DNA from 2 places in the Alteromonas sp. ABM1_013 genome. Region 1 is predicted to be linked to the other one. Evidence: predicted binding sites of a transcription regulator. Region 1 holds the regulator's gene; the other holds the start of a gene.
What was found. The regulator LexA, encoded in region 1, represses DNA repair genes until DNA is damaged. The targets are predictions, from matches to a motif close to TACTGTATNNNNATACAGTA.
Positions count from the first base shown of each region.

Region 1 (5,380 bases):
TTATTCATGCGCGGCAATGCCATATCTGGGGCGCCGATCATCATGGGGATGAGCCAGTTTGCGAGCCCTGTAAAGGCAGGCATTACAGCACCAAACACCATGATAAGCCCGTGCACAGTGGTCATTTGATTGAAGAAATTTGGTTCTACAATTTGTAGGCCGGGCTGAAACAATTCAGCGCGAATAACCATGGCCATTGCGCCGCCAACCAAAAACATGATGAAGGCAAACCACAGATACAGTGTGCCTATGTCTTTGTGGTTAGTGGTAAACAGCCAGCGCGTTATTCCTTTAGGAATATGGTCGTGATGTTCATGGTCATCATGTAGATGATCGCCATTTACTTGACCACTGTGAGGCGCAGAGGTATCTGGCGAAATAACTTCAGTTGCTTTGCTCATTTGTCTGCTCCTAGTTTCCGTTTGCCACTGCATTGACGTCTTTGGCCTGCACCATATCGCCCGTGTTATTGCCCCACGCATTGCGCTCGTAAGTGACTACCGCAGCAATTTCTTTAAGGCTCAGCATTTTGCTAAACGCTTGCATGGCTGTACCCGCCTTACCATGAAGTACAATGTCGATGTGACCTTGCTGATCCTCTAACGCCATCTTGCTGCCTTTAAGTGCTGGGAATACACCTGGTAAACCCTCACCATTTGGCATGTGGCACGCTGCACACGTAGCGTTGTAAACGCGCTCGCCTTCTTTCATCAATTCATCCATAGACATATTCATAGAAAGTAGACGCTGCTCTTCTTCTTTTGCTTTGCGAACAATTTCTTCTTGTTCACCCATCCATTTATCAAATTCAGCTGGCTCTTTAGCAATCACCACAACCGGCATATAGCCGTGGTCTTTTCCACAAAGCTCTGCGCACTGTCCGCGATAAATACCAGGCTCATTCACTTTGGCCCAAGACTCGTTAATAAAGCCCGGGTTGGCATCTTTTTTCACAGCAAAATCCGGGACCCACCACGAATGGATAACGTCGTCAGAGGTAATAAGAAAACGTACTTTTTTCCCAGTTGGAATAACTAACGGACGGTCAACTTCAAGCAGATAATTGTCGGTTTTTTGAAATTTGTTCTCTATTTGCTCACGCTGAGTAGCAAGCAGTGAGTAAAATTCTACGTCGCTGTCCATGTACTTGTAGTGCCACTTCCACTGTGAGCCTGTTACTAGCACAGTCATGTCAGGCTCAGACGTGTCTTCCATCGCAATAAGCGTGTTTGCCGCAGGCACAGCCATAAAGATGAGAATAAGAAAAGGTACAACGGTCCACGCTATTTCAACCTTCACGTTCTCATGAAAGTTAGCGGGCTTGGCGCCACGAGACTTTCTATGCAGATACATTGAGGCGAACATCACGCCAAAAACTACAACCGCGATACCTACACAAATGAAGAACATCAACATATGCAGATCATAGACCTGCCCACTGATGTCGGTAGCACCGCGTCTCAAATTAAGCGAAGAGGCTTCTTCACTAACTTCTTGTGCAAGAAGCAAAGGGGAGAAAAGCAAAAATGGTATTATTGAACACCACTTTGCAAAAACGGTCGTTAGTTGTTTCACTCAGCACCTCCGTAATAGCAAGACCAAAAACGCTGATTATTTTGCGCGCTGCCCTACCAAATGGTTTGCGAACGATTGACCCATCACCTCAACTTGTAAAACAAATTTAGAGTCATTGTTATTATTTTGTTAATCTCTGTATAAGAATTGCGCAATAATGCCGTGTCGTCTAGTCTTTTCTATTAAAAATTTAATGAAGAGGCTAATTTTTAACCATTTCTTGTGGCAGGCTTACGTTACAATTTTGTTGGAGAGGATATTGGGCGTGCTCGCGGCGCTTAAAAAATCAAACGCGCATTTTGAACGGGGTGTTGATGAGGATGAAGCTTCATTTGGTCATAAAATCAACAATTAACACATCGCTCGTCCTATTTTTCAAACAAACTTTCAAATAATAAATGTGTATTAGCCAATTCATTCTCGGGCCAAATAGCGCATATCTTTCGCACAATGGTGATGCCAGATTTCGTAGTTTTGAGACATACTAACAAACGCTAACCTAAGAAAATTAACTAAAATATGGTACTAAAAGGCATAAAAAAAGCGGCTAATACGCCGCTTTTGATTGAAGATGCTAAAACCTTACATCCAGTCGGCGTTTCTAATAACACCTACGGCAATACCTTCAATAGCAAAAGGCTCGCTGGCAAGGTCTACCTTAATTGGCGAAAACTCTTCGTTTTCAGCATGAAGTAAAACTTCACGACCGCGTTTCTCTAAACGCTTCACCGTAACGTCTTCATCCACCCGCGCGACCACTACCTGACCGTTGTGGACATCAGTTGTGCGATGCACAGCAAGAAGATCGCCATCCAAGATACCGATGTCCTTCATGCTCATGCCGTTTACACGAAGTAAAAAGTCTGCCTGAGGCTGAAACAAAGCAGGGTCGACCTTGTAGTGGGATTCTACATGCTCTTGCGCCAAAATTGGCTCACCAGCCGCCACGCGCCCTATTAGAGGCAAGCCTTCTTCTTCTGGTGCAGTATCCTCGAGGGGGATATTTAACTTAATACCACGCGAGGTACCAGGCAAAATTTCAATTACGCCCTTACGCGCCAATGCCTTCAAATGTTCTTCTGCTGCGTTGGCAGAACGAAAACCAAGTTGACGAGCTATTTCCGCGCGCGTAGGCGGCATTCCCGTTTCTTGCATGGTTGTTTTAATAAGTTCTAAAACTTCAGTTTGTCGAGCTGTGAGTGGGCGCATAAAAGACCTGTCTGTTCATACAGTTCCTGTAAGTATATACACCTAAAAGCAAATAACAAGCGCAAAGTCTTGAAACTATGGAGCAAGCTGCATGGGGCTAGCACCTAGTATATAAAAACTAGGGGGCTTAAGGCTGTCAAATACGTGAAACCTCGCGCAGCCTTAAGTTTTCATTACTCTAAAATAACTTGATTTCGGCCATTCTTTTTCGCCGTATATAGCAGTTTATCAGCTTTGGAAAGTAACACACTAAAGTCAAGATTCAAGCTATCCTCAGCAAAGACAGCACCAATACTTATTGTCACGAATATCGTGTCTTTCTTGTATTTAACTTCTGTTTTTTCAACAGCCTCTCGAAGTTTGTTAAATCGCCTTTCTTCGTCTCTTTTGTTGTCTGAAATTGCTACTATCGCAAACTCTTCTCCACCAAGACGTGAAACAATATCGGGCTCCACATAATATTCTTCGATGAGGTGGGCTACTGAAATTAGAGCTTGGTCTCCTGCATCATGTCCATAAGTATCGTTAACCTTTTTAAAGTGGTCTATATCGATTACCGCTACGCTCACTCTATTGCTTTGTGCAGAGAGCTGATGGCATTTATCAACAAAAGCTCGTCGATTGTACAGCCCAGTTAGCGAGTCAGTCATGGCCAGCTTACGCAACTTCTCTTCAGCTATCGCGCGTGATTCTTCCAGTTCAACCGCATAGAAAAGACCGGCTAATGCATCTAATAGAGGTTGCAAAAACTCAGCATCATCGAAGGTGTAGGGCTCGAATTTATTGGCTAAACCAATCATGCCCACCACTCTATCTTTGATCTTAATCGGTAGCCCTAAAAATCGACTAATGCGGGGGTGCCCTTGGGGCACCCCTTTTGAGTTTGGATGACTTCCTGAGGCATTACTAATCGTTACCTCACCGGTTAAAATTGTGGTACCGAAAAGGTTATCGAAACTACTGAAATACAAGTTTCGCTTTTTGTACTCGTTGTATTGCGTAAAGCTGCTGCTGTCCCAGACTATTTCAGAAATAGCATGAATAAACAGCTTCGATGCATCGCCTTCACCTTTCATTTGCCCAATGAAAGCGAACTGACTATCCGAGATATCAATAAGCTCGGGTAATACCGTTTGGCAGGCCATGGTTAAATCGTTGTTCTGAAGATAAGAGGCACGGGTTTTATTTATAAATTGAAGTAGTTGGGTTTTCTTTTTCTCATGAAGCTCACTTTCCATTCTCTGCGTAATGTCGCGATGAATACCAGCAACGCGAATAGCCTTACCCGTAACGTCAGATTCGACGGTTTTTCCATAGGTTTCAACCCAAACCCACGCGCCGTTAGTATGTTTCATGCGAAACGTGGTATTGAAAACCTTACTTTTACCAATGATGTGCTCGTTTAATTGTTTTTCTACTTTTACATAGTCCGCAGGGTGAATTAACTGCCTGAAAAAGCGAGAGCTGGTATCATAGTACTCATATTCCATACCGACGATATCACACCAACGCTTGTTTACTTGGTTTACGTCAGCGGCCAAATTCCAATCCCATGTGCCCAATTCAGAGGCTTCCAATAACAGCCGCATGCGCTGGTTTGTTTTGTTGAGCTTGTCTTCCACATATTTTTGGTCGCTGGTGTCAAATAAGAACGCCTGAACTGAAGACAACATACCGTCTTCACGGAAACTCGCCGTAGAGATCATACTTACCCAAATGGTACGTGTGGGCGTGGCTATTTGAAGACGACAAGTATGCGTTTCCACGCCCTCCATATGCGCCTGCATGGCAAACGTAAAGTCGCCCTCAGCGTCCTGCGTTAAAACATCGCCAAGCTCAACTGCACCGCTCAGTAAATCTTGGGACGATATGCCCAAAACGCGCTCACTATTATTTGAGATATGAACCAGTTTGAGCGACGTAGTATTTCGCCACGTAGCCAGAACAATAGGGGACTTTTCTATTAGCCCATGCTCACGCTTGAGTGCTTCATGCTCTTTAGAAAGAGAAATATGCTGGCTAACAAGCGCACCAATTCTATTCAGCACTTCAAGATATTTGGCATCAATTTCTCGAGGAACAGTATCGATAAGACAGACAGCACCAATAATCTCATCATTAATTTCAATGGGAGTTCCTGCATAAAAGCAGATGTGCGGCTCGCCCGTGACTAATGGATTATCTTTAAACTTGGGGTCCTCGTGGGCATTGTTAACAACAACTTGTTTGCGCTCTTCTACAACACGACTGCAAAAGGCATGCTCACGGCTCACTTTAGAAAGTGTAGTTCCATATCGCGCTTTGAATGTTTCTTCAAATTCACCAACAATTCCTATTAGCGCGATGGGCACCTTATATGCCCCTGCTAACACAACCATAAGGTCGTCAAGATCTAACGGCACCTCATCACTGAGCAAAAAGTCATCAATCGTCTTTAACCGGTTTTGTTCATCCACTACTACATGCTCACATTCATTAACCCTTATAAAAGTAGTAATTATCAAAGCTTATAGCAATTTAAATACTTCTAATGTTGCATTGCTAAAAGGGTCAGTGAGCCTTACCCTAAACAAAGTTACGAAGATATAAAAATACA
Region 1 is NZ_JBSWXH010000004.1:503,567-508,946, forward strand. Features, by position in the region: gene ctaD (cytochrome c oxidase subunit I) at 1-401, opposite strand, end outside; gene coxB (cytochrome c oxidase subunit II) at 412-1,575, opposite strand; gene lexA (transcriptional repressor LexA) at 2,158-2,784, opposite strand; gene ACXAGK_RS14160 (sensor domain-containing diguanylate cyclase) at 2,958-5,240, opposite strand.

Region 2 (5,380 bases), 220 kb from region 1:
TATTTTGCGCTTCAGTACAGACAAGCGGGTAGGAGAGTAGCCCTCTCCCCCCGTGTGTGCTTCGTCTAGTTCGTATTGAGCCCAGCATGTAAGCCGCGTTTATAGGCGGCAACGGCTGGGAACAGCGAAACCAAGTAGGTGCACCCCAATATAAGTAAAATGATAATAACGCTGCTTTGCCCAAACAGCGGACTACTCAAAAACAAACCATATGTACTGCTTAACCAGGGTTTTAATACGCTCATAAGCCCAGCCACCAAGCCTAAGCTTAGTACGGCACTCAATATAGTAAGCAGCATAGCTTCAATTTGAATAAGTAGCAGTAGGGTGAAAGGCCCTGCGCCTATGGTACGTAAAACAGCGATTTCTTGATAACGCTCACGCATAGTTGCAAGTAGCATAGTCGCTAACCCAATTAGCGCGCAAATGACGATAAGACCGGAAAGACCAAGCAATAGCGACTCTACATTTCCCATAATTTGCCAAAGCTCAGCGAGCGCCATACCCGGTAGTATCGCCATAAGCGGCTCTTTTTTACTTTGGTTGATTTGATACTGCAGCTGTAGCGCTGTAACGCGATGTTTTAGCCCAAGCATCACAACTGATACTGACTCTGGGGCAAAGGCTTCGCTGTTGTACGTCTCATGTTCACCGGTATGCTCGCCGTGCTCGTGCTCGTGCTCGTGCTCGTGCTCGTGCTCGTCTTCGATGGTTTTATTACTCGATTTACGGCCTAACATTGAGGTGGGCGAATGCTTAGGCCCTGTGTGGGCCTCTTCAAGTCCCTGCAAGGTGACATACACAGCCTTATCCACCGGGGTGCCCGTTTTATCTAAAATGCCGGAAATAGTAAAAGGGTGATCGTCGTGATTATTGAATGAGACACTGCCTAAGCCGTGAGAAATAATAATCTCATCACCCACTTCATATCCCAATGATTCCGCTATATCAGCACCAACTACCGTAGATAGCGGCTGTGTAAATGTCGCTCCATCAGATAGCTTTAGTGACTGCATGTCACCGTATTTAAAGTGTTCAAAAAAGCTGTTGGTCGTACCTACCACTCTAAAGCCTCGGTGAGTATCACCTAAAGAAAGTGGAATGAGCCACGAGACCTGTTTGTTGGATTTAAGCGATGCAACACTCGTATATTCAATGCCCTTAGTGGGTGTTCCTATATTAAACACCGACGACAATAGCAGGTTAAGCTGGCCGCTCGGTGCGCCGACAATAAGGTCAACACCTGACACTGTACGCGTAAAGCTGGTTTTCACTTGGCTGCGAATTATATCAACGCATAAAAGCAAACTAATGCTGATGGTAATGCTTACCAGCGTAAGTATTGCCGTTGTTTTTCTGCGCTTTAGACTTTCAATAGCAATAGTACTTAGCATTACGCACGCTCCTGTGCTTGCTCAATGCCACCGAATGAGGATATTGCATGGTTCGAGCTTGGGCTCAATTCACTAATACTGCAATGACGGTCAAAATAGCTCTCCATGGCTTTATCATGGCTAACGAAAATCATTGTGCTCTTACCTGCAACCTCTTTTAACAGCGACATAAAGCTATCTCGCGCATCGCTATCTAACGCCGAAGTAGGTTCATCGACAATTAATAACTGTGGGTCATTAATGAGCGCTCGGGCTATAGCTACCCGCTGCTGTTGGCCAATACTCAAAGCATCTGCCTTCGCATGTAGTACCTGTGAAGGTAGCTGTAGCTTGTCGAGTAAATGGAGAAGTTTATCTTCTCCCGCCGTTTTAGTTGTTTTACTACTTGCGAAGTACACCGCAGCGTTAATATTTTGCGCCACAGAAAGATACGGAATAAGGTTGAACTGCTGAAAGACAACGCCAATATTGCGTGCTCTAAATTTGTCTCGCTGACGATTCGATAAGGAAGAGAAAGGCTGCGACAACAAGGTTATGCCGCCTTGAGAGGGTGTCAAAGTACCGCATAACAAATTAAGCAAAGTACTCTTTCCGCTACCCGAAGGGCCTGATAGAAAAACATGTTCACCTTGTGGCACCTGCCATGCTTTTATATCAATGATGGGCGGGCTTTCTTTACTGTACGAAAACTGTAAATTGTTTACTTCAATTGCTGGGTTGCACTCTTCTATTGATGCGTTGTGCTTTTCAGACACTGCGTTGCGCTGGGAATGAGTGCTATTGTTTTTATTGATGGTATTCACGCTAAGCCCGACCTGTATTTACGTCTTATATTCACATTAGCAAAGGCGGTACCTTGTTTCTTATTTGTTTTCCTACTTACTTCAGGTACCCAAAGCAAGTAAAGAACATAGCACCGCTTAAAAGTGATGTTATCAAATAACATCACTTTGCAAAGACATGTTATCAGAACTTACGCATTTAAAGCGGCAGTTGCTCTCACTTATTGTTCATCATAACGACATAGAGGGCGAGTTGAGCTACATTATCAGCCGTTGGCCTGCAGCTTTACTACTTCTGCGCTTTCATCTTCTAATACGCTTTCTGCTGTAGCGCCTTTGAATATTTTGCCGACTTTATCTTTGTTTTTCGCCAGCATGATTGTGAGTTCTTCAATCACGCTATCGTCTAGCTTAATGCCCTTAGCATGAATATAGTCGGCGAGGTTATCTGCTGCATCAAGCATCTTATCGTACTGATCCGCTTCTTTTTTGTCGGTAGTTACCAATTTTTCTACCCCTTTGTGCGTAACAACATACTGTGTGGTAATGGCCATGGTAGGTCCCCTGTTTATTAAAGACACAAAAACTGTACAGTAAAATACTGTATAAATAAACAGTTATCCGAAAATATTCTTGTCATTATCGGTAACATTGCCGCTGATTATACTTTAGTGTAGTTTGGCAGCTTCATGTACGCTTGGATTCAAAGTCCTCGAAAACCGTAAATTAGTAATTTATTTCGGCGTCCGACACACCTGGAACAGTAGAAATGTAGCGTTCGTAAGCGCGCTCTCGAAAAAGGAACTCTAAAGTTATGGTAGTGAGTGAAGCTGTTCAACAAGATATTCAGGCTATCGATGCAATCGAAGCAGTCCCTCATATAATGCAAATATTGGCCAGTAGCTTAGATTTGCGTTTCATCTGTGTTGCGAGAGTCACCGAAGAAGCATGGACAATGTGTGCCGTATTAGATAATGCAGAATTTGGTCTAACGCCTGGCGATCATTTGGAGATTGAAACTACCTTTTGTAGAACCGTAAGAGCCAGCAAAAAACAGATAGTGATTAATCATGCTTCTGCTGATAGTGAATATTGTGATAATCCCATTCCTATTATGTATGGTTTTGAAAGTTATTTCTCCTACCCTATCTACGATGCAAATGGTGACTTTTTTGGAACGCTTTGCGGCCTAGACCCAGAACCTAGAGAGTTACGTAACGAGCTTGTTCACGGGCAAATTAGCGCTTTCGCTAAACTTATATCTAGTCAAATTTTATTAAAAGACCAGATGGAGCGTTCACAGGCTCAGCTAACCGATGCAAGAAATATTGCCCGCCTTCAAGAGCAGTATATTGCTATTTTAGGTCACGATATTCGGACCCCTTTATCTTCCATTCAAATTGGTATCAGCTTTCTTGACGACATAATAAAAGACAGTCAAATAGCCAGTACGGTTCAAGTACCTGTATTCAAAGCTGTATCGAGAATGAAGAATAGTGTGCAGAGGATGACGCGTTTAATTGAAGATGCTATGGACTTTACTTATAGCCGTATGGGCGAGGGGCTACCTGTGAAAATGGCAGAGGCAACCAGTTTAGCGCAACAATTGAATTACACGGCTGAAGAGCTAGCTTCTGCTTACCCTAATTGTACTATCAGAACACATATCGATATTACCGAGCAGTTGGTCTGTGACGAAAAACGGGTGTGTCAGCTTTTATCTAACTTATTGAAAAACGCTCTGGTTCACGGCGACCAAGCGCATCCGGTATATGTGAAAGTCATCACCAACCGAAACGATTTCATTCTCAGCGTGCAAAATAGCGGTACACCAATATCTGATGATGCTAAGGCGCGTCTTTTTCAGCCTTTCTGGCGTAAAGAAAGCAGTGCAAAAAACGACGGGCTAGGGTTGGGGTTATTTATCGCATCAGAAATTGCAAGGGCGCACCAAGGTTCGTTGAGCGTGACTTCTGATTTTAACGGCACAGAATTTACCCTTTGCTTTCCTTTAACCCGTGTTTCTTCTCTTCCATTTGAAAGCGTTTCGCAATAACCGCGAAGCGCGATTGATACAAGCACTGTCAATACGAGCTCTGTCAATAATAGTTAGCGCAAAAATAATCGCCAAAGTTGATTAATGCTTGTGCAACGATGTTTGTGTGCGTATAATGCGCGCCCTTACAGCCATCCCAATTCGTTCCTTGTCTCCATACAGTCGGCTGTACTGTCGAGGCTACAACCGTAAGGAGCTATAATGCGTCATTACGAAATCGTATTTATGGTTCACCCTGATCAGAGTGAACAAGTACCTGGTATGATCGAGCGTTATACTACTATCCTAAAGCAAGACGGTGGTCAGATTCATCGTTTAGAAGATTGGGGCCGTCGTCAACTGGCTTACCCAATTGAAAAGCTGCACAAAGCCCACTACGTACTAATCAATGCTGAAGCGTCTGCAGAAGCTGTTGATGAATTGGAAAATGCTTTCCGTTTCAACGACGTGATCCTACGTAACATGGTTATGCGCACTAAGACTGCTGTGACTGAGCCTTCTCCAATGATGAAAGAAGAGCCTCGTCGTGAGCGTCGTGACGATTCTGCTCCTCGCCAAGATCGCGCGGAAAAGAAAACTGAAACCACTGAAGACAACGCTTAAGGAGATCACCCATGGCTCGTTTTTTCAGACGTCGTAAGTTCTGCCGTTTCACTGCAGAAGGTGTGACTGAGATTGATTACAAAGATATCGCTACTCTTAAGAACTACATCACTGAGAGCGGTAAAATTGTCCCTAGCCGTATTACTGGTACAAGCGCAAAATATCAGCGTCAGCTGTCTTCTGCGATCAAGCGCGCACGTTTCCTTGCGTTGCTTCCGTACACTGATTCACACAAGTAATTTGGCGAATATAAGGGTTAGCTAAGATGAATATCATCCTACTAGATAAAATCGCCAACCTTGGCGGCCTGGGCGACCAAGTGACTGTTAAGTCTGGTTACGCTCGTAACTTCCTTTTCCCACAGGGTAAAGCGGTTCCTGCAACTAAAGACAACGTTGAAAAGTTTGAAGCACGTCGTGCTGAACTTGAAGCGAAAATTGCTGAGCAACTAGCTGCTGCTAACGCACGCGCTGAAAAAGTTGCTGAGCTTGCTGAAGTTACAATCGCAGCTCCTGCTGGTGACGAAGGTAAACTATTTGGCTCTG
Region 2 is NZ_JBSWXH010000004.1:280,408-285,787, reverse strand. Features, by position in the region: gene ACXAGK_RS13175 (methyl-accepting chemotaxis protein) at 1-40, shown strand, start outside; gene ACXAGK_RS13170 (ABC transporter permease) at 66-1,394, opposite strand; gene ACXAGK_RS13165 (ATP-binding cassette domain-containing protein) at 1,394-2,197, opposite strand; gene ACXAGK_RS13160 (YebG family protein) at 2,443-2,730, opposite strand; gene ACXAGK_RS13155 (GAF domain-containing sensor histidine kinase) at 2,997-4,232, shown strand; gene rpsF (30S ribosomal protein S6) at 4,434-4,835, shown strand; gene rpsR (30S ribosomal protein S18) at 4,847-5,074, shown strand; gene rplI (50S ribosomal protein L9) at 5,101-5,380, shown strand, end outside.
Region 2: the regulator LexA is predicted to act here: its motif matches at 2,776-2,795, upstream of ACXAGK_RS13160 (YebG family protein).